DNA from 3 places in the Streptomyces sp. AC627_RSS907 genome. Region 1 is predicted to be linked to each of the others. Evidence: riboswitches for the same ligand, from Rfam matches in the RefSeq annotation. Region 1 holds a riboswitch; each other region holds the start of a gene.
What was found. A riboswitch is a leader RNA that binds a small molecule or an ion and turns the genes downstream of it on or off. The one in region 1 is predicted to bind cobalamin.

Region 1 (7,212 bases):
GTCGCCCGTCAGGTCAGAGGTGCCGTCGGTCATGCCAGGGCCTCCCGCACCTGGGCCACCGTCAGCCACTTCCGCGGCGCGAGCACCTTGGCGACCTGCGGCGCGAACGACGGGGAGGCCACCACCACGTCCGCCGCCGGACCGTCGGCGATCACCTCGCCCTCGGCGAGCAGCACGACCCGGTGGGCCAGCTCGGCGGCCAGCTCCACGTCGTGCGTGGCGAGCACGATCGCGTGGCCGTCGGTGGCCAGCGCGCGCAGGACGCCGGCCAGCCGGGCCTTCGCCGCGTAGTCCAGGCCGCGCGTCGGCTCGTCCAGGAGGAGCAGGGGCGGGCGGGCCGTGAGGACGACGGACAGGGCGAGGGTCAGGCGCTGGCCCTCGGAGAGGTCGCGGGGGTGCGTGTCGTCGGTGACGCCGGGGAGCAGCCCGGACAGCAGGGCGCGGCAGGTGCCGGGCGCCGCGCCCGCGTCCCGGTCGGCGGCGCGGCACTCGGCGGCGACCGTGTCGGCGTACAGCAGGTCGCGCGGCTCCTGCGGGACCAGGCCGACGCGGCGCACGAGGTCGCGGGGGGCGGTGCGGTGCGGTACGGCGTCGCCGGCGCGGACCGTGCCGGCGGACGGTTCGACGAGGCCGACGAGGGCGGAGAGCAGGGTGGACTTCCCGGCGCCGTTGCGGCCCATCAGGGCGACGGTCTCGCCGGGGGAGACGGTGAGGTCGACGTGGCGCAGGGCCTGGACGCCGTCGCGCCGGACGGCGAGGGAACGGATCTCGGCGGCGTACGGGGTGGGCGGCGCGACGGCCCCGGAGGGCTTCCGGCGTGGCAGCAGGCGTCGGAGGGCGGCGGAGCCGGCGGGCCGGGGCGCGGGGAGGGCCGGGCGCGCGGGGGCCGACGGGACGTGGGCCGACGGCGCGTGGTCCGCGATCTCCCGGCCGGCCAGCCGTTCCCGCAGCGGGGCCGCGCGGCGGCGGGCGTCCCGGATCGTCAGCGGCAGCGGGGACCAGCCCGCCAGCCTGCCGAGGCCCACCACCGGCGGGTACACCGGGGACACGGCCATCACGTCCGCCGGGGGCCCGAGGAGCGGCGCCGCGCCGGGGGCCGGGAGCAGGACGACCTGGTCGGCGTACTGGATGACGCGCTCCAGGCGGTGCTCGGCCATCAGGACCGTCGTACCGAGGTCGTGGACGAGGCGCTGGAGGACGGCCAGGACCTCCTCGGCGGCGACGGGGTCCAGGGCGGAGGTCGGCTCGTCCAGGACCAGCACGTCGGGGTGCGGGGTGAGGACCGAGCCGATCGCCACCCGCTGCTGCTGGCCGCCGGAGAGCGTGGCGATGGGGCGGGCGCGCAGGTCGGACAGGCCCAGCAGGTCGAGGGTCTCCTCGACCCGGCGGCGCATCACGTCCGGGGCCAGGCCCAGCGACTCCATGCCGTAGGCGAGCTCGTCCTCGACGGTGTCCGTCACGAAGTGGGAGAGCGGGTCCTGGCCGACCGTGCCGACCGCGTCGGCGAGTTCGCGCGGCCTGTGGGTGCGGGTGTCGCGGCCGGCCACCGTGACCCGGCCCCTGAGGGTGCCGCCGGTGAAGTGCGGCACGAGGCCGCTGACCGCGCCGAGCACGGTCGACTTGCCGACCCCCGACGGGCCGGCGAGCAGCACGAGCTCGCCCTCGGGGACCTCGAAGTCCACGCCCCGGACGGTGGGCCCGGCCGCTCCGTCGTACGTCACGGACACGTCCTCGAAGCGGATCACGACGGCTCCCTGGCGGGTACGGGGTGGGGGGCGGGGGTGACGAACGCCGGGAGCAGGCCGACGAGTACGGCCGCCGCCGGCCAGAGCGGCAGGGTGGGGGCCACCAGCGGGACCACGCCCGGGTGCAGCGCCGCCGGGTCGCGGTCGGCGGCGAGGAACAGCAGGGCCGCGACCGCCGCGCCGGAGGCGGTGACCAGCCAGGCGCGGGCGTCCCAGCGGTCCGGGCGGTAGCGGGTGCGGACCGACCGGCGACCGCCGAGCCACAGGCCCCCGAGCGCGGCGGCGACGCCGACGAGGAGGACGGGCACGCCGTACGTGCCGCCCGCGGCGGTCAGCAGCCCGTACGTCCCCGCGCAGACGCCGAGCAGTCCACCCAGGGTGAGGACGGCGGTGGTACGGCGCACGGGGGCGGGGACCTGGGCGGTACGGCCGTAACCGCGGGCGTCCATCGCGGCGGCGAGGGCGACGGAACGCTCCAGGGCGCCCTCCAGCACCGGCAGCCCGACCTGGAGCAGGCCGCGTACGCCGGTGTCCGGGCGGCCCCGCAGGCGGCGGGCGGCGCGCAGGCGCTGGACGTCGGCGATGAGGTTCGGGGCGAAGGTGAGGGCGACGACGACAGCCACGCCCATCTCGTACAGGGCACCGGGGAGGGACTTGAGGAGGCGGGCGGGGTTGGCGAGGGCGTTCGCGGCGCCCACGCAGATGAGGAGGGTGGCCAGCTTCATCGCGTCGTACAGCGCGAAGGTGAGTCCCTCCGCGGTGACCCGGCCGCCGAGGCGGATGCCCTGGGCCCAGTCGGGGAGGGGGACTTCCGGGAGGGTGACGAGGGTGTGGGTGCCGGGGATGGGGGAGCCGAGGACCGTGGTGAACAGGAGGCGGATGAGCAGGACGGCGAGGGCGAGCTTGACGAAGGCGCCGTAGGAGCGGGACCAGGGGGCGTGGGTACGGCGGACGGTGACGACGTAGGCGGAGACGGCGACGAGGAGGGCGAGGAGGAGGGGGTTGGTGGTGCGGGTCGCGGCGGTGCCGAGGGAGAGGGCCCAGAGCCACCAGGCGCCGGGGTGGAGTGCGGTGCCTCGCTGGTGCCGGGGGAGGGGCACGTCGGCCGGCGCGGGCGGGGCGCCGCCCGCGCCCGTCCTCCCTCGCCCTCGGCTTCGCCCGAACGGGGGGACCCCGATCGCCCCGGCGGCACGACCGTCCGCAGGCCGGGCTGCCCGCGCGGTACGACTGTCCGCAGGCCGGGCTGCTCCGGTGGCACGACTGTCCGCAGGGTCAGTCGGTGGCATTCCTGCGCCGCCTTGCCTGCCAGGCCCCTGCCGCGCCCAGGGCGGCGATGACCGCGATGCCCGCGACGAGGCCGACCGACGGGCCGTCGTCGTCCGACGTGCTCTTCTGGTCCGGGGACTGCTCCGGGGCCGCGGTGGACGTCGCGTCCCCCTTCCGCGACACCTGCTCCCCGCACCCCGACTCCGGGTAGCCCGCGATGGCGCACAGCAGGGCGTTGGTGTCGTAGCGGAGCGGGCCCGCGACGGCGGCCAGGGCGTCGGCGGTCGTCGCGTCGGGGGAGACCTGGGCGCAGGCCGTACGGCCCTTCGGCGGGGTCTCGCCGGACGGGGCGTCGGACGCCGTACCGAAGTCGAGGACGAGGGCGACGCGCTTGCGGCCCTCCTCGGCGGGCGTCCTCGCGCAGATCGTCGCGAAGTCCGCCGTGCCGCGCGGCCGGGCCGCGTCGGCGGAGTTCTCGCTCACCGCGAAGCGGAAGCCCTGGACGTCGCCGTCGGAGGGGCGGGCGAGGGACGGGCCCTGGGTCGCGTAGGCCCACTGGCCGCCGTCGCGGTCCCAGAAGGACCAGTACCGGTAGCCGGCGGCCTGCGCCTGGCCCGCGCCCGCGAGCAGCACGATCGCGGCCAGCAGCAGAGGGGCGAGGCGGCGGCTCACGGCTGCTGCCGCTTCTTCTTGTTGCGGCCGCTGAGCAGGAAGCCGACGCAGACGCCGATGCCGAGGACGAGGCAGACGCCGACGAACCACCAGACGCCGACGGAGGAGTCGTCCTTCTTCTCGTCCTTGGCGCCGTCCTCCTCGCTCACGGTCGCGGTGTCCGTCACGCGGGCGCCCGTGGTGGCCGGCCCCGTGGCGCCCAGCCGCTCCACCAGGTCCGTGCCGCCGAAGTCGCGCGGGTCGGTGCCCGTGGCGTGGGCGGCGAAGATCAGCTGGGCGTAGGCGGCGGGGCCGCTCTCCTCGGCCCACTTCGCGGCGTTCTTCTGCAGCCAGGCCAGCGGCTTGGCCGCCTTGTCCGCGCCGCCCTGCGCGGCGAGGGCGACGACGGCGTCGGCGGTGTTGCCGTAGTCGGGCTGGTCGGCGGAGCCGCCGAGCGCCGAGGTGAGGTGGCCGTCCTCGGCGACGGCGTCGGCGAGGTACGCGGCGCCGCTCGCGGCGGCCTGGTCCCGGGTCGGCTTCCCCGTGTGGGCGCAGGTGGCGGCGCCGGTCTTCTCGCCGGCCTCGGTGACCAGGCCCTTGCCGAGCGCGCCCAGGACACCGGCGGCGGTGGCGTCCGCGTTGGCGAGCAGCTTGCCGTCCTCGTCCGGCTGGAAGGCGAAGGCGCCCGCGCCCTTGTCCTTCGCGCAGGGCAGGGCGAACGTCAGCAGGGCGTCGTACGGGGTCCTGCCGTCCTTGACGACCTGCTCGGGGTCGGATTCCGTGGCGGTCAGCGCGCCGATGACGAGGGAGGTGGAGTTGGCGTCGCTGGGGCCGCCGGGGCTGTAGCCCCAGCCGCCGTCCTTGTTCTGGACGGACTTCAGCCAGGTGAGGGCGTCCTCGACGGCGTCACCGCGCCCGCCGACGGCCCACAGCGCCTGAACGGCGGCGGCCGTGTTGTTGGTGTCGGCCATGGTCTTGGCGTCGCACGCCTTGGTGGTGTCGGCGCGGTACGGGGCGAAGGCGCCGTTGTCGCACTGCTGGCCCGTGAGCCACTCCACGGCCTTCGACGAAGGGACCAGGCCCACGGTCTTCTGCGCGAGCAGCGCGAGGGACTGGCGCCAGACGCCGTCGTACTGGGGGTCCGCGGTGCCGTACAGCCCGGAGGACCCGGACGCGGGTGCGGACGGGGAGGGCGACGGACCGGCGGCGACCGCGGGCGCGGCTGCGGCGCCGATCACGGCTATGGCGGCCAGGGCCGCGGCGCTGCTGCGACGGCGGACGTTCATGAGCGGCGGGTGCCTTTCCCTGCGCGGGGCCGGGCGGCACGGGACACCCCGGGCGGCTCGGCCCCGTATGCCTCGACGGTGCCCGTGCTCCGGCGGGCGCCGGGCACGTGAGCCGGTCACGTCCGCGCGGGGCATTCCGGCTCACCGCCCGAGGAGATCTCCGAGGGGCCTCGGCGGGCGGCTCACGGTTGCGGGTCAGCGCCGGAATTGCACCGGCTTCCCCCCGTACGGGTGTGATGACGACGCGGCCACTTTACCCGGAGGCAAGAGGGCCGGGCCGGGCCGCCCGTCCGCTCGCCCCGGCCCGCGTCAGCTCGATCAGCCGGCACACCGTCTCGATGTCGACCTTGACCTGGGCGAGGGACGCGCGGCCGGAGAGCCAGGTGATCAGGGCCGAGTGCCAGGTGTGCTCGATGACACGGACCGCGGAGAGCTGCTCGGGGGTCGGGTCCTCCAGGCCGCCCATCGCGTCCAGGATGATCGCCGTGGTCCGGCGGGAGACCTGGTCGACCTCCGCGGAGACGCTGCGGTCGGCGAAGGTCAGGGCACGGGCCATCGCCTCGGCCAGCCGGGGTTCGCGTTGCAGCGCGCCGAAGGCCCGCATCAGGGTCAGCGCCACCCGGTCCGCCGCGGTCTCACCGGCCGGCGGACTCTTGCGCAGGGTGCCGTGCAACCGCTCCAGCTGGTCCTGCATGGTGGCGACCAGCAGGTGCACCTTGGACGGGAAGTAGCGGTACAGCGTGCCGAGGGCGACCTGCGAGGACTCCGCGACCTCACGCATCTGCACCGCCTCGAAACCGCCCCGGCAGGCCAGCCGGGCGGTCGCGTGCAGGATGCGGCGGCGGCGTGCCTCCTGCCGCTCGGTGAGGGGAGGGGCGGCGGAGCGCTGCGCGGGACCGGCCCCCTCCGCAGCGTGCTTGTCCACCTCGGTCACCTTCTCCCCGTGGTCCGCCCGGCCGTCCGCCGCGCCGTGGCGTGAATCACCTGATCCACTCGTCACAGCATTCCTACCTGCCGGTAGATTCGGATCCTCCGACGATCAAGCCGGCGATCAAGCTGACGATCAAGTCTGAAACTTGTTCTAGATTATCGTCCGACGTAGTGTCGCGGGACAGCGCAGTGAGGAGGGGGTCCGGAGTGACCGCTGAGGCCAGTCAGGAGGGTCCCCGCCCGGAGCCCGCCGCCGACGGATCGCGACCGCTCCGCATCGCACTGCTCACCTACAAGGGGAACCCGTTCTGCGGCGGCCAGGGCGTCTACGTCCGCCACCTCTCGCGCGAACTGGCCCGCCTGGGCCACCGGGTCGAGGTCATCGGGGCCCAGCCCTATCCCGTGCTCGACGAGGGCCTGGAGGACCGGCTGTCCCTCACCGAGCTGCCCAGCCTCGACCTCTACCGCCAGCCCGATCCCTTCCGCACCCCCAGACGCGACGAGTACCGCGACTGGATCGACGCGCTCGAGGTCGGCACGATGTGGACCGGCGGCTTCCCCGAACCGCTGACGTTCTCCCTGCGCGCCCGCCGCCATCTGCGTGCCCGCCGCGGGGACTTCGACGTCGTCCACGACAACCAGACCCTCGGGTACGGGCTCCTCGGTGACGTCGGCGCCCCCCTCGTCACGACCATCCACCACCCCATCACCGTCGACCGGCAGTTGGAGCTCGACGCCGCCGGCTCCCGCAAGCGCCGGTACTCCGTGCGCCGTTGGTACGCCTTCACGCGCATGCAGAAGCGCGTCGCGCGCCGGCTGCCGTCCGTGCTCACCGTCTCCGGCACCTCCCGCCAGGAGATCATCGACCACCTCGGCGTACGGGACGACCGCATCCACGTCGTCCACATCGGGGCCGACACCGACCTCTTCTCGCCCGATCCGTCGGTGCCGCGGGTGCCGGGCCGCATCGTGACCACGTCCAGCGCCGACGTACCGCTCAAGGGCCTGGTCTTCCTCGTCGAGGCGCTGGCCAAGGCGCGCACCGAGCATCCCGGGGCCCACCTCGTCGTCGTCGGCAAGCGGCCCGCCGAGGGCCCCGTCGCCCAGGCGATCGAGCGGTACGGGCTCGCCGGCGCCGTCGAGTTCGTCAAGGGCATCCCGGACGCCGAGCTGGTCGACCTCGTGCGGTCGGCCGAGGTCGCGTGCGTGCCCTCGCTGTACGAGGGGTTCTCGCTGCCGGCCGCCGAGGCCATGGCGACGGGAACGGCGCTGCTCGCCACGACCGGCGGAGCCGTCCCCGAGGTCGCCGGACGCGACGGGGAGACCTGCCTCGC
Region 2 (7,212 bases), on a different contig from region 1:
TCGACGACAACCTGCCGTACGACGAACCGTGGGGCTGGATGCAGCCCACCCGGCACGCCTACGGCGCCCTGCTCCTGGAACAGGGCCGTGTCGCGGAGGCCGAGGCGGTCTACCGGGCCGACCTGGGCCTGGACGACACCCTGCCCCGCCCCCTGCAGCACCCCGGCAACGTCTGGGCCCTGCACGGACTCCACGAGTGCCTGGTACGCCTGGGCAGGACGGGGGAGGCGCGGATCGTGGCGCAGCAGCTGACGTTCGCCGCCGCGCTGGCCGACGTGCGGGTCGACGCCTCCTGCTTCTGCCGCCTCGGCACCGGGCCGGCCCCGGGCGGTCCGGGCGACTGCTGCGCCGCGGACCGCTGAGCCGGCTCGGTGCCCGTCGGCGTCAGCTGTCGAGCGTGTCCATGACCTTGCCCAGGTCGACGAACTTGAAGTTGGTGGCGGACCGGTCGCCGTCACCGGGAGCGTCGTGGCCGTCCTGCACGACGAGCAGGCCGTTGGGGTAGCGGCTGCCCAGCGGCTGGTTCAGCACCGCGGCGCCGTCGCACTCCTCGGAGCCGTCCGGGCCGCCCGAGGCGGCCGTGACGCGGAAGCCGCCCTCGTACTCGTTGCGGTCGCCGATCTCGCGGTCGTAGGCGACGAAGGTGTTGTCACCCTGGCTGGAGGCCAGCAGGTAACCGTCGCCGTCCGCCTCCTGGAGGAGCGTCAGCCCCTCGACGTCGGCGGTCAGCCGGGTGCCGCCGTAGCCGGGGTCCTCACCGGCGACGCACTCGTCGCTGGGCTCGTCGTAGGTGGCCGGGACACCGTACTCCCGGACCTTGTCGATGAGCCGGGGCGTACCGGTCAGGTCGGCGCGCAGACGCCAGACGCCGACGTCCTCCTGGCCGGCGTAGAGGGTGCCGTTCGCCGGGTCGACGACCATGCCCTCGACCTGCGGCAGCTCGCCGGGCTCCCCGCAGGGGGACCAGTCGGTGCCGTTCGGCAGCCGGAAGGAAGCGGGCAGGTCCAGGGTGCGGACCTGGCGGTAGCCGACGTGCCCGGAGTCGGTCGCGGTCAGCTCCAGCAGGGCGAGCCTGGTGCGCTCACGCTGGCTGACCAGGGCGTACGAGCGGCCGGACGCCTTGTCGGTCCAGGTCGCCAGGCCGTACGCGGTGCGTTCCTCGTTGATCTCGTCCTGGTCGGCGGAGAAGATCGGCGCGGCGGCCGGGTCGGTGACGTCCGTGAGGGGGCGGTCCGGCTTGGCCGGGTCGACGCGGTAGACGCGCAGCCGGTCGTTGCCCCGGTCGGAGGTGACCGCGAGGTCGGCCCGTCCGGTGGACAGCTTCATGCCGTGCACGAGGTCGACGTTGTTGAAGCGGCCGGGTGCGTCGTCGGGGCCGGGCCCGGGGGGAGCCGGGACCGACTGCACCAGCTGCGCGTCGAGGTCGTAGACGCGCAGGCCGCCCTCCTTCGCCGTGGCGACGACGAGGCTGCGGTCGGGGTTCGCCGGGTTGCGCCAGATCGCGGGGTCGTCCGCGTCGGCGTTCCCGCCGGCCTCGTCGTCGTACAGGGGGGCCGTCTCGGACCGCGGGTGCACGGCCGGCAGCGTGTCGTCGCTGTCGGCCATGGCCGGTATCGCGGGGAGCAGGGCGACGGCCGCGGCGAGGGCGTAGGCGGCCGGCCGCCTGAGGGGGCTGGTCACGTCGGTTCTCCTGAAGTCGGGAACATGACAGCGGTGTTACACCGGGTGATCTTGGTGGCGGAGTCGGTCGCCGAGAGGTCCGCGCGGTGAAGGAAAGGAGACCGGTGGGGGAACGGCGGACGCGGCCCCCGGGGACCGTCCGGGGCGCTCGGGAAGGGCTCCGCACGGACTTCTATACGATGTGACCTCGGACGACGCACAGCGGCGGAAGGAGGCGGGTCGTGACGGATCACCGGCGTCCGCGGCGGCGGGGCCAGGGCGAGCTGGAGGCGCTGGTGCTGTCGGCGCTGCGCGAGGCGGACGGGCCCGCGACGGCCGGCTGGGTGCAGGAGCGCCTGGGCGGCGACCTCGCCTACACCACGGTGATCACGATCCTGACCCGCCTGCTGGAGAAGGGGGCGGTCGGCCGCGAGCGCGCGGGCCGCTCCTTCGCCTGGACCCCCGCCTCGGACCAGGCGGGCCTGGCCGCGCGCAAGATGCGCAAGGTCCTGGACGCCGAGAACGACCGGGAAGCGGTGCTGGCCAGCTTCGTCACCGGCCTCGACCCGGACGACGAGCGGCTGCTGCGCGACCTCCTGGGGCACACGCCCGACACGGAGGAAGACTGACGCCTCATGGGGGTCTTCGTCTTCCTGCCACTGGTCCTGCCGCTGACGGCGTGGCCGATCGCCCGGCTGGCCGAACAGCATCTGCACCCGCGGACCGCGACCCGGCTGCTCACCGCCGTGGCCGCCGTGATGGCGCTGTGCAGCACCGTCTGCCTGGCCCTGGTGATGGTGGTGGGCACCGCGCAGCTGCCGGGCAACCCCCTGCCGGACGGCTGGTCGGACCCCGAGGTCCGGGCGGCGGTGCCGTACGACGAAGTCGTCGGCAAGGCGGCGATCCCGGCGTTGTGCGCGGTGGTCGTGGCCTCGGCACGGGCCCTGTGGCGGCACGGCAGGGTACGTCGCCGCGCCCACCGCGCACTGGCCGGGCTGCCGGGCACCGGGGTCGCCGTACTGCCGGACGACGTGCCCTACGCGTACGCGCTGCCCGGCGGGGACCGGGACCGTGTGGTGGTGAGCACGGCCCTGCTCGACTGTCTCGAACCGGCCGAGCGGCGCGCGCTGTTCGCCCACGAGCGGGCCCATCTCGCCGCCCGGCACCACCGCTTCCTGCTCGCCGTCCGGCTCGCCGCGCTGGCCAACCCGTTCCTGCGGCCCCTGCGGACCGCCGTGGCCTACACGGCGGAGCGGTGGGCGGACGAGGCGGCCGCGCGGGCGGTCGGCAGCCGCCGCGCGGTGGCGACCGCGATCGGCAAGGCGGCCCTCGTCTCGCGGGGCACCCCCGTCGCCACCCTCGCCGGCCTCGCGGCCCCCGGCCCGGTGCCGCGCCGGGTGGCCGCCCTGCTGGGCCCCGCGCCGACGGCCCGCACCTGGCCCTCGGTGTTCACCTCCGTGGGCCTGGCGGCGTGGGCGGCGGCCGCCGGAACCGCCGTGTCGGCGATGTCGTCCGCGAACGCCGCCGTCACCATGTTCCTCATCCTCCGCGCCGCGACGCCCCTGTGAGCGACGCCAGGGGCCAGGACGGGGCGGCCGGGCAGCCGGCCGCCCCCGCGGAGGCGGGATGACCCTGTGGTAGCTTGCGGGAGCCAGTCGTACCCACCTGGTGGGTCAGGGAATCCGGTGAGAGTCCGGAACTGACGCGCAGCGGTGAGGGGGACGGGCGGGACACGGGCCACTGGGCGGCACACGCCGTCCGGGAAGGCGTCCCGTCCGGTCGATCCCGAGTCCGAAGACCTGCTGGCACCCGCGCCCGCGCAGGGCGCGGGCCGCACCGTACGAACGGGCTTCGCGTATGAGCCCTCGACGCCAGAGGATCTTCCTTGCCCGCAGCACGCCCCGTCGGCCCCCGCCGCCTCCTCCGTCCTCTCCGCCTCTCCCGCCGTCCCCGCTGCCGCCGTTCGTTCCGCGGTCCCGTCCTGCTGGTGACCGGCGCCCTGCTGGTCTCCGCCTGCGGCTCCGGGAAGCCCGCCACCGGCTCCGCCGCGGCGGAGCCGACGGCCGCCGGCTATCCACGCACCGTCAGTGACTGCGGGCAGCAGGTGAGGATCACCGCACCGCCCCGGCGGGCGGTCTCCCTCAACCAGGGCACCACGGAGATCCTGCTCTCGCTCGGCCTGGAGGACCGCATGGCGGGCACCGCCACCTGGACCGACCCGGTCATGAAGGGGCTGGAGAAGGCGAACGCCGGCGTGCCCCGGCTCGCCGACGACATGCCGTCCTTCGAGACGGTCCTGGACGCCGAACCCGACTTCGTCGCCGCGTCGTTCGCCTCCACCCTCGGCACCGGCGGCGTGGCCACCCGCGAACGGTTCACCGAACTGGGCGTGCCGGCCTACCTGTCCCCGTCCGACTGCGTCGGGAAGGACAACGGCGGCGACGGCGACGGCAGCCGCGTCGAGCCACTGACCATGGACACCGTCTACGCCGAAGTCCGCGACCTGGCCCGGGTCTTCGGCGTCGAGCAGCGCGGCGAGGAGCTGGTCGCCGGACTCAGGAGCCGGATCGACAGGGCGACCTCGGGCATCGACGCCTCCGGCGTCACCCTCATGTACTGGTTCGCCAACTCCACCTCGCCCTACCTGGCGGGCTGCTGCGGCGCCCCCGGCATCATGACCCGGGCGGTCGGCGCGAAGAACGTCATGGACGACACCCACGAGGAATGGCCGCAGGCCGGCTGGGAGACCGTCGCCGACCGCGACCCCGACGTCCTGGTCCTCGGCGACCTCACCCGCAGGTCCCAGACCGCCGAGACGGCCGCGAAGAAGATCGAGTTCCTGGAGTCCAACCCCGTCACCAGGAACATGACCGCCGTCAGGAAGAAGCGGTACGTGCTGCTCAGCGGACAGGCCATGAACCCCACCGTCCGCTCCGTCGAGGGTGTGGAGAAGCTGGCGGCGGCCCTGCGCTCCCACGGGCTCGCCACGTGACCACCGGCATACGCGCGACGGGCCGTGGCCACCCCGCGTGGGCGGCGGCCGGGATCGTCGTCCTGTGCGTCTCCGTGGCCGCGGCCGTCACCGTCGGCCCGGCGGACATCGGCGTCGGCGAGGTGTGGTCCGTGGTCGCCGCCCACCTCGGCGGCACCGGCGCCGCGGACGTCACGCCGATCCGGGACGGCATCGTCTGGGACCTGCGACTGCCCCGCACCCTCCTCGCGGCGGTGTGCGGCGCCGGACTCGCCGTGTGCGGGGCCGTACTCCAGTCCCTGCTGCGCAACCCGCTCGCCGACCCCTTCGTGCTGGGCGTCTCGTCCGGAGCCTCGTCCGGTGCCGTCCTCGTCGTCGTGCTCGGCGTGGGCGGCGGCGCGCTGTCCGTGTCGGGCGGCGCCTTCATCGGGGCGGTGTGCTCGTTCGCGCTGGTGATGCTGCTCAGCCACAGTCTCGGCGGCACTACGGACCGGGTGGTGCTCGCGGGCGTGGCGGCGATGCAGCTGTTCTCCGCGCTCACCTCCTTCGTGGTGATGACCGCGGCCGACGCCGAGACCACCCGCGGCGTGCTGTTCTGGCTGCTCGGCTCGCTCGGCGGCGCGGACTGGACGGACGTGGGGACCGGCACGGCGGTCCTGGTGCTGGTCCTGGCCGTGTGCCTCGGGTACGCCCGGACGCTGGACGCCTTCGCGTTCGGCCAGGACGCGGCGGCCACGCTCGGCGTCCACGTCGCCCGCACCCGGCTGGTGCTGCTGTGCGCCACCGCCCTGCTCACCGCGGCCCTGGTCGCCTCGGTCGGCGCCATCGGCTTCGTGGGCCTCGTACTGCCGCACGCCGTACGGGCGCTGACCGGCCCCGGACACGCCCGGCTGCTGCCGGTCTGCGCGCTCGCCGGGGCGGTGTTCCTGGTGTGGGTCGACACCCTGGCCCGCACCGTCCTCGCACCCCAGGAGGTCCCGGTGGGCGTGGTGACCTCGCTGATCGGCGTGCCCGCCTTCGTGCTCGTGCTGTACCGCACCCGGAGGGCACGGTGACGCTGGGCGCCGAGCGGGTCTCCCGCACCGCCGGCGGGCGGCTGATCCTGGACGGCGTCAGCCTGAGCCCCCGTCCCGGCGCCACGACCGGCCTGCTCGGCCCCAACGGCTCGGGCAAGTCCACCCTGCTGCGGCTGCTCGCCGGCGTCCTCGCCCCGGCCGGCGGCGTCGTCACCCTGGACGGCCGCCCGCTGGACCGGGTGGGCCGCCGGGACGTCGCCCGGCGTGTGGCCGTGGTCGAGCAGCAGGCGGACACACAGGTCGAGCTGACCGTCCGGGACGTCGTCCGGCTGGGCCGGATCCCGCACCGCCGCGCCTGGGCCCCGGCGTCGGCGGCCGACGAGGAGGCGGTCGCTCAGGCCCTGGAGTGCACCGGCCTGACCGGGCGGGCGGAGCGGCTCTGGCACACGCTCTCCGGCGGCGAACGGCAACGCGTCCAGATCGCCCGCGCCCTCGCCCAGCGGCCGCGCGAACTCCTGCTGGACGAACCGACCAACCACCTCGACATCCAGCACCAGCTCGATGTGCTGGCCCTCGTGGCCGCCCTGCCCGTCACCACCGTCGTCGCCCTGCACGACCTCAACCTCGCGGCGATGTACTGCGACCATCTCGTGGTGCTGTCCGAGGGGCGGGTGGTGGCGTCGGGCGACCCCGCGGAGGTCCTCACGGCGGACCTGGTCGCGGACGTCTACCGGGTACGCGCCGAGGTCACCGGCACCGGCCCGGGCGGCCGTCCGCACGTCCGGTTCCTCGGCACGCTGACGGGACAGCCGCCGAGCCCGCCCCCGTCCGGCGGTCCGCCCGTCCGGGAGTGACCGCCGCACGGTGGGCGACGCGGGCGGGACGTCCGAGCCGCCGCCCCCCCGCTCCATCGGGCGGCCCCCGCGTGTGCCGGCCCCGTCCCGACGGCGAGCCTCCACGCCGCGCAGGAGCGTGCCGTGTGCGGCCCGGCGTCGGCGGCGACGTACGGCACCGGCGCCGCGGACGACTCCCCGGCCGGTCGGGCGGAGCGTGCCACGCACTGCCGGCCTCGGCAGGGACGCAGGGCGGTGCCGACGCGGATCACACCCCGGCCGGCCGGTCGTGCTCGCGTGGCCGCCCCGGTGCGCGGGCACCGCCCCGCCGGCACCGGCCCGCGTCGGCGTCAGCCGTCCATCAGCCCGGCGGCGAGCGTCGCCCCCAGCTCCCAGCAGGCCTCCAGGTCGGCCTTGGTGGGCTCACCGGCCACGCTCACCGCCGTCGCCGCGCGCTGCCAGCCGAGGCCCGTCGTGACCGACTCGATGCCGCGCACCGCGCCCGTGGTGTCACTGCCGCCGTGCACGTAGTAGCCGTAGGGCCGGCCGCGTGTCCCGTCCAGGCAGGGGTAGTAGACCTGGTCGAAGAAGTGCTTCAGGGCCCCGGACATGTAGCCCAGGTTGGCGGGCGTGCCCAGCAGGTAACCGTCGGCCTCCAGCACGTCCACCGCCGTGGCGGCCAGTGCCGCGCGCCGGACCACCCGCACCCCCTCGATCCCGGGGGCGGTCGCCC
Region 3 (7,212 bases), on a different contig from region 1:
GCCGCGCCGACACCTGACTGGAGGGCCCTCATGGGTGCGCTGGAACTGCCCGAGCCCGTTGCCCGCGAAGGCGCGCCGGCGCCCTTGGACCTGCGAGGGCTGGAGGCCGCGCTGCGCGAGCGTGTCGACGGCGAGGTCCGTTTCGACGCCGGGAGCCGGGCCGCGTACTCCACGGACGCCTCGAACTTCCGCCAGACGCCCATCGGCGTCGTCGTCCCGCGCAGCCCGGACGCCGGCGCCGAGGCGGTGGCCGTGGCGCGGGAGTTCGGGGCGCCGGTGCTGTCGCGCGGCGGTGGGACGAGCCTGGCCGGACAGTGCACCAACGCCGGAGTGGTCCTCGACTGGTCGAAGTACTGCACGCGCCTGGAGTCCGTGGACGCCGGCGCCCGCACCTGTGTCGTGCAGCCCGGGATCGTGCTGGACGACCTCAACCGGCGGCTGGCACCGCACGGCCTGCGCTTCGGTCCGGAACCCGCCACCCATGCCAACTGCACCCTCGGCGGCATGATCGGCAACAACTCCTGCGGCGCCACCGCACAGGCGCACGGCAAGGTCGTCGACAACATCGCCCGCCTGGAGGTGCTGCTCTACGACGGCACCCGCTTCTGGTGCGGGGAGACCGACGACGAGGAGTACGCCGCCATCGAGCGGCAGGGCGATCTGCGGGCGACCGTCTACCGGCGGCTGCGGGCCCTGCGCGACACCTACGCGGAGGAGATCCGCCGCCGGTTCCCGGACGTCCCGCGCCGGGTCTCCGGCTACAACCTCGACTCGCTGCTGCCCGAGTACGGCTTCGACGTGGCGGGCCTGCTGGTGGGCAGCGAGTCGACACTGGTCACCGTCCTGCGGGCGGAGCTGGAGCTGGTGCCGGTGGTGAGGGAACGGGTCCTGGTGGTGCTGGGTTTCGACAGCATCGACAAGGCCGCGGACGCGGTGCCCGACATCCTGCCGCACGGGCCGATCGCGCTGGAGGGCGTCGACGCCCGGCTGGTCCGGGACGAACGGATCAAGCACCTCGACGAGAAGGCGCTCGCCGGGATGCCCGACGGGAACGCCTACCTGATGGCGCAGTTCGGCGGCGACACCGTGGCGGAGGCGGACGCGCGGGCGCACCGGATGCTGGAGGCGGTGCACCGCTCCGAACACGACGCCGACTGCGCCTTCCTGGACGACCCGGCGCACGAGCAGGACCTGTGGCAGGTCCGTGAGGCCGGTCTCGGCGCCACCGCGCACATCCCGGGCCGGCCCGACACCTTCGAGGGCTGGGAGGACTCCGCGGTCGCCCCGGAGAAGCTCGGCGACTACCTGCGGCGGCTGCGCGCGCTGTTCGAGGAGTTCGGCTACCTGAGCGACACCGGGCCGAGCCTGTACGGCCACTTCGGGCAGGGCTGCGTGCACACCCGGATCCCCTTCGACCTGTACACGGCGGCGGGCGTGGCGGCGTACCGGCGGTTCATGGAACGGGCGGCCGACCTGGTCGTCGAGTTCGGCGGGTCGCTGTCCGGTGAGCACGGCGACGGGCAGAGCCGGGGCGAGCTGCTGCCGCGGATGTTCGGCGACGGGCTCGTCGAGGCCTTCGGGCGGCTGAAGGCCGTCTTCGACCCGCTGGACCGGATGAACCCGGGGAAGGTGGTCGCGCCGTACGGGCTGGACGAGAACCTGCGTCTGGGCGGTGACTGGGCCCCGTACGAGCCCCGTGACCTGCACTTCCGCTTCCCCCACGACGGCGGGTCGTTCTCCGCGGCGGCCAACCGGTGCGTCGGGGTCGGGAAGTGCCGGCAGCACACCAGTGACGGCACGGTGATGTGCCCGTCGTACCAGGTGACCCGGGAGGAGGAGCACTCGACCCGAGGGCGGGCCCGGCTGCTGTTCGAGATGCTCGACGGGCACGGGGACGGCGCGATCCGGGACGGCTGGCGCTCGGAGGCCGTCCGGGACGCCCTCGACCTGTGCCTGGCCTGCAAGGGGTGCAGGAAGGACTGTCCGGCGGACGTGGACATGGCCACGTACAAGGCGGAGTTCCTGTCCCACCACTTCGCGGGCCGGCCCTGGCGCAGGCGGCGCTCCGACTGGTCTCTGGGCTGGCTGCCCGTGCTCGCCCGGGTGGTGGGCCGCACCCGCCTCGCGCCGGTCGTCAACGCGCTCACGCACGCGCCGCTGTTGTCGGGGGCCGCGGTGGTGGTGGCGGGGGTCGCGGACCGGGAGGTGCCCCTGTTCGCCGAGGAGACGTTCGCGCAGTGGTTCGCCCGTCACGAGCCGCAGGGGGACGGGGGGCGCGGCACCGTGCTGCTGTGGCCGGACACCTTCACCAACCATTTCCACCCGCACATCGGACGTGCGGCGGTCCGGGTGCTGGAGCAGGCCGGCTGGCGGGTGGAGCTGCCGGCCGAGGCGCTGTGCTGCGGGCTGACGTGGATCTCCACCGGGCAGCTCGGGACGGCGGAGCGGGTCCTCGCCCGGACCGTGCGCGCTCTGGCCGCCCACGTGCGGGCGGGCGGTCTGGTGGTGGTCCTGGAGCCGAGCTGCGCGGCCGTGTTCCGGTCGGACGCGGTGGAGTTGTTCCCCGGCGACCAGGACGTGCGCCGGCTGCGCGAGCGGACGGTCACCCTGTCGGAGCTGCTCACCGAGCACTCCCCGGGCTACGACCCGCCGCGGGTGCCCGAGCGGTCGGCGCGGGCGCTGGCGCAGGTGCACTGCCACCAGCACGCGGTGCTCGGCTGGGACGCCGACCGGGAACTGCTGCGCCGCGCGGGGGTGGACGCCGAGCGGCTGGACTCCGGCTGCTGCGGGCTGGCCGGCAACTTCGGCTTCGAGCGGGGCCATCTGGAGGTCAGCGAGGCCTGCGCGGAGCGGGTGCTGCTGCCGCGGCTGCGGGCGGAGGACGAGGCGACCGTGGTGCTCGCGGACGGGTTCAGCTGCCGTACGCAGATCCACGAGTTCGACAGTGGTGGTCACGAGGGCGTGCACCTGGCGGAGTTGCTGGCCTCGGCGCTGCCCGGCGCCGCGGGCGGCCCCGACGTCCCGGGCAGCGCCTACGGCACCGCTCCGGGCGCCCGCCCGGCGTCCCCGGGGCCCCGCGCGAAGGTTCTGGCCCTCGCGGCCACGGTGCTGGCCGCCGCCGGCGCGACGGCGGCACTGGCACGGGGCCTGCGGCGGCGCCACTGAGGCGCGGGGACACGGGGCGGCTGCCGGAGCCGGGCACGAGGACGCCGGGGCGGGACGCGACGCCGCCACCAGGCCGAGGCGGTCCAGGGCCCGCGGCGCCACACAGGTGGTGGCCGCTGCCCGCGCTGGTCCTGGCCGGGCTCGTCCTGGCACCGATCGTCACCCGGCTGCCGGGCGCCGGGGGCCACCTCCCGGTGAACGGGCTCGGCGCAGCGCCCGTCGGCCCCGTGCGCTGCCCGGCGCCGTGCTGGCCGCGCTGCCGCTCGGCGTGGTGCTGGGCCCCGAGGCACCCCTGATGGCCGTCGGCAGCGGACTCGCCCTGCCGGCGGTGCGGCGGGCGGGCGCGGCCCGTGACCCGAGGGCGGGCGCGATCCTCGCCACGGCCGGCTCCACCGCCGCGATCTCCACCATCCTCGGCGGCCCGGTGGTGGCGGCGGTGCTGCTCATCGAGGGGGCCGGACTCGGCGGGGCGCAGCTGGTCGCGCTGCCGCTGCCCTGTCTGCCGGCCGGCGCGGCGTATGCCGGGACCTGTCCGACGAGGAGCGCGGGTGCTCCGCCGCGGGCGCGCGGGGGGCGTCGCCGCGCTGGGCGAGGGCGACCGGTGACGGCCGGCGGAGGGGGCGCCCGCCGCCCAAGGCCCGCGCGGTCCTGCGGCCTGTTCACCGGACGGGCGGGGGCCCGCCGGCCCGGAGGCATGCTTGTCACCACCCCCGTGGGAGCACTACTGTCGCCTCGCCTTGGTGAACGGGAAATCCGGTGTGATGCCGGTGCGGCCCTCGCCACTGTGAATCGGGAAGTCCGGCTCCGGCCCTCACGGGCAGCCACTGGGTCCCAGCGACCCGGGAAGGCGGAGCACGGGCGGTGGTACCCGTCAGCCAGGAGACCGGCCAGGGCGCGTCGTCCATCCACGAGGTGCTGGAGAGGGTCTGCCGAGTCATGCACATAGCCGAGGGCTTTCTGCCGCCGGCGCACGCGATCGCCTGGGGTGCCGCGTCCGCGCCGTTCGTCGTCCACGGAGTACGGTCACTCACCCGTGAGGTCAGGGAGCACCCGGAGAGCACGTTGCTGCTCGGTGCCGCCGGGGCCTTCACGTTCGTGCTGTCGGCCCTGAAACTCCCCTCCGTCACCGGGAGTTGTTCGCACCCCACCGGCACCGGGCTGGGCGCCATCCTGTTCCGGCCGCCGATCACGGCCGTGCTGGGCACCATCACGCTGCTCTTCCAGGCCCTGCTGCTCGCCCACGGCGGGCTCACCACGCTCGGCGCCAACGTCTTCTCGATGGCGGTCGTCGGCCCCTGGGCCGGATACGCGGTGTACGCGCTGCTGCGGCGGTACGGCGTGCCGCTGATGGTCACGGTGTTCTGCGGGGCGTTCGTCGCCGACCTGTCGACCTACTGCGTCGCCGGCGTGCAACTGGCGCTCGCCTTCCCCGACCCGGGCAGCGGCTTCCTGGGCGCGCTCGGCACGTTCGGGTCCGTCTTCGCCGTCACGCAGATCCCGCTCGCGGTGAGCGAGGGCCTGCTCACGGTGGTCGTGATGCGGCTGCTGGTGCAGTCCAGCAAGGGTGAACTGACCCGGCTGGGCGTCCTGTTCACCGAGGCCGGCAAGCAGCGGGCGGTGGCCCGGTGAGCCGCAACGCGAAGATCAACGCCGTGCTGCTGCTCGCCGTGGCGGCGCTCGCGGTGCTGCCGCTGGTGCTGGGCCTCGGCGACCACAAGGAGGAGCCGTTCGCCGGTGCCGACGCCGAGGCGGAGGCGGCGATCACGGAGATCGAGCCGGACTACGAGCCGTGGTTCTCGCCGCTGTACGAACCGCCGTCCGGGGAGATCGAGTCGGCGCTGTTCGCCGTGCAGGCCGCGCTCGGCGCGGGCGTGCTGGCCTACTACTTCGGGCTGCGCCGGGGCCGGCGGCAGGGCGAGGAACGGGCCGCGGCGGCGCTGCGGAACGACCCCGGAGGGGACTGAGTGCTGCCGATCGACGCGGCGGCGCACAGCAGTCGGTGGCGCGGCCGCCATCCCGTGGACAAGGCGGTGCTCGGGCTGGGCCTGACCGTGCTGGCGATCTCGCTGCCGGCCTGGCCGGGCGCGGCGCTGGTGCTGGTGACGGCGCTCGCCGTGCTGCTCGGCCCGGCGGGCGTGCCCCGCCGCCGGCTGTGGCGGGCCTACCGGGTGCCGCTGGGCTTCTGTGTGACCGGGGCGTTGCCGCTGCTGGTGCGGGTCGGGGGCCCGGGCGGGTTCCTGACGGCGGCGGACGGCGGGCCGGTGCGCGCCGCCGAGCTGCTGCTGCGCACCTCGGCGGCCTCCCTGGGGGTGCTGCTGTTCGCGTTCACGACGCCCATGTCCGACCTGCTGCCCCGCCTAGCGCGGGCCGGGGTGCCGGCCCCGGTGGTCGACGTGGCGCTGGTGACGTACCGGATGAGCTTCCTGCTGCTGGACTCCGTGCGCCGGGTCCGTCAGGCGCAGGCCGCGCGGCTGGGGCTCACCACCCGGGCCGCCGTCTGGCGTTCGCTCGGCGGGCTGGGCGCGACGGCGTTCGTGCGGGCCTTCGACCGGGCGGCGCGGCTCCAGTCGGGCCTCGCCGGACGCGGGTACGACGGCACCCTGCGCGTTCTGGTGCCCGAGGCGCGCGTCTCCGTGTCCTTCACGGCGGCGAGCGTCGCGCTGCTGGCGGCGCTGGCCGCTCTCACCCTCGTATTGAAGGGGCCGCTGTCGTGAGCGAGTCGACCGGGCCGGCGCTGGTCGCCCTGCGGGGCGCGTCCTTCGCGTACGAGGAGGGCCCGGACGTGTTCGCCGGTCTGGACTTCGAGGTGCGTGAGGGGAGGGCGCTCGCGCTGCTGGGCCGCAACGGTGGTGGCAAGACCACGCTGATGCGGCTGCTCAGCGGCGGACTCAGGCCGCAGGCCGGGACGTTGACGGCCGAGGGGGTGCCGGTGGCGTACGACCGCAAGGGGCTGACCCGGCTGCGGACCACGGTGCAGCTGGTGGTGCAGGACCCGGACGACCAGTTGTTCGCCGCCTCGGTCGGCCAGGACGTGTCCTTCGGGCCGCTGAACCTGGGCCTGTCCGACGCGGAGGTCCGCTCCCGGGTCGCGGAGGCGCTCGCCGCGCTGGACATCACCGGGCTGGCCGACCGGCCCACCCACCTGCTGTCGTACGGGCAGCGCAAGCGGGCCGCGATCGCCGGGGCCGTCGCGATGCGGCCCCGGCTGCTGATCCTCGACGAGCCGACCGCCGGGCTCGACCCGGACGGCCAGGAACGGCTGCTCGCCACGCTGGACCGGCTCCGCGCGGGCGGCACCACCGTGGTGATGGCCACTCACGACGTCGATCTCGCCCTGCGATGGTCCGACGACGCGGCGCTGCTCACCACGGCCGGGGTGCACACCGGCCCCGCGGCCCCCACCCTGGCCCGCACGGACCTCCTGCGACGGGCGGGGCTGCGCCTGCCGTGGGGCGTGGCGGCGGCCGGACTGCTGCGTGCGCGGGGGATGCTGGCCGAGTCGGCGACGGGCCCGCGTACGCCGGAGGAGCTGGCCGCGCTGACCGGCTGAGGGCCCGTCGGCAGCCGGGGCGGCTCAGCGCGGCGCGTCGCTGTACTCCGCGTCCCGGGCTTCGGCCGGCTGGTCCTCGGACCGCTTGCGGGCGCCCCCGCGGCCGGGCAGGACGGCGAGGACGACCAGGGTGCCGGCCGCCATGATGATGCCGCCGACGAGGCTGGTCGTGGCGACGCCGTGGGCGAAGGACTGGTTCACGGCGTCGGCCAGGGCCTCGGCCTGCCGCGGTCCGGCGGAGGGGTTGGCCGCGAGCCGTTCGGCGACGGCCAGTCCGCCGCCCACGGAGTCCTGGGCGGTGTCCAGCGCGGCGGCCGGGAGCCGGTCTCCGACCAGACCGGACAGCTCGTCGCGGTAGGCGGTGCCGAGCAGGGAGCCCAGGACGGCGATGCCGAGCGAGCCGCCGAGCTCCAGCGCGGTGTCGTTGGCGCCGCCGCCGACGCCCAGTTCGCTCTCCGGGAAGGAGCCCATGATGGTGTCGGTGGCCGGGGAGACGC

Region 2: it holds a riboswitch for cobalamin, as region 1 does, so the genes downstream of both, KUM32_RS03850 (ABC transporter substrate-binding protein) here and KUM32_RS16015 (prenyltransferase/squalene oxidase repeat-containing protein) in region 1, are expected to answer to the same signal.
Region 3: it holds a riboswitch for cobalamin, as region 1 does, so the genes downstream of both, KUM32_RS10635 (energy-coupling factor ABC transporter permease) here and KUM32_RS16015 (prenyltransferase/squalene oxidase repeat-containing protein) in region 1, are expected to answer to the same signal.

Annotation. Positions count from the first base shown of each region.
Region 1 covers NZ_JAGMUE010000064.1:48,840-56,051, reverse strand. The annotation lists gene KUM32_RS16035 (ECF transporter S component) at 1-33, opposite strand, end outside; gene KUM32_RS16030 (ABC transporter ATP-binding protein) at 30-1,745, opposite strand; gene KUM32_RS16025 (energy-coupling factor transporter transmembrane component T) at 1,742-2,923, opposite strand; gene KUM32_RS16020 (SCO2322 family protein) at 3,018-3,683, opposite strand; gene KUM32_RS16015 (prenyltransferase/squalene oxidase repeat-containing protein) at 3,680-4,948, opposite strand; cobalamin riboswitch at 5,056-5,211, opposite strand; gene KUM32_RS16010 (TetR family transcriptional regulator) at 5,202-5,882, opposite strand; gene KUM32_RS16005 (glycosyltransferase family 4 protein) at 6,086-7,212, shown strand, end outside.
Region 2 covers NZ_JAGMUE010000012.1:48,430-55,641, reverse strand. The annotation lists gene KUM32_RS03870 (hypothetical protein) at 1-362, shown strand, start outside; gene KUM32_RS03865 (phytase) at 385-1,680, opposite strand; gene KUM32_RS03860 (BlaI/MecI/CopY family transcriptional regulator) at 1,902-2,288, shown strand; gene KUM32_RS03855 (M56 family metallopeptidase) at 2,295-3,227, shown strand; cobalamin riboswitch at 3,295-3,481, shown strand; gene KUM32_RS03850 (ABC transporter substrate-binding protein) at 3,647-4,651, shown strand; gene KUM32_RS03845 (iron ABC transporter permease) at 4,648-5,685, shown strand; gene KUM32_RS03840 (ABC transporter ATP-binding protein) at 5,682-6,500, shown strand; gene KUM32_RS03835 (flavodoxin family protein) at 6,830-7,212, opposite strand, start outside.
Region 3 covers NZ_JAGMUE010000035.1:20,629-27,840, reverse strand. The annotation lists gene KUM32_RS10640 (FAD-binding and (Fe-S)-binding domain-containing protein) at 31-3,165, shown strand; cobalamin riboswitch at 3,887-4,072, shown strand; gene KUM32_RS10635 (energy-coupling factor ABC transporter permease) at 4,102-4,794, shown strand; gene KUM32_RS10630 (energy-coupling factor ABC transporter substrate-binding protein) at 4,791-5,129, shown strand; gene cbiQ (cobalt ECF transporter T component CbiQ) at 5,130-5,879, shown strand; gene KUM32_RS10620 (ATP-binding cassette domain-containing protein) at 5,876-6,715, shown strand; gene KUM32_RS10615 (MFS transporter) at 6,740-7,212, opposite strand, start outside.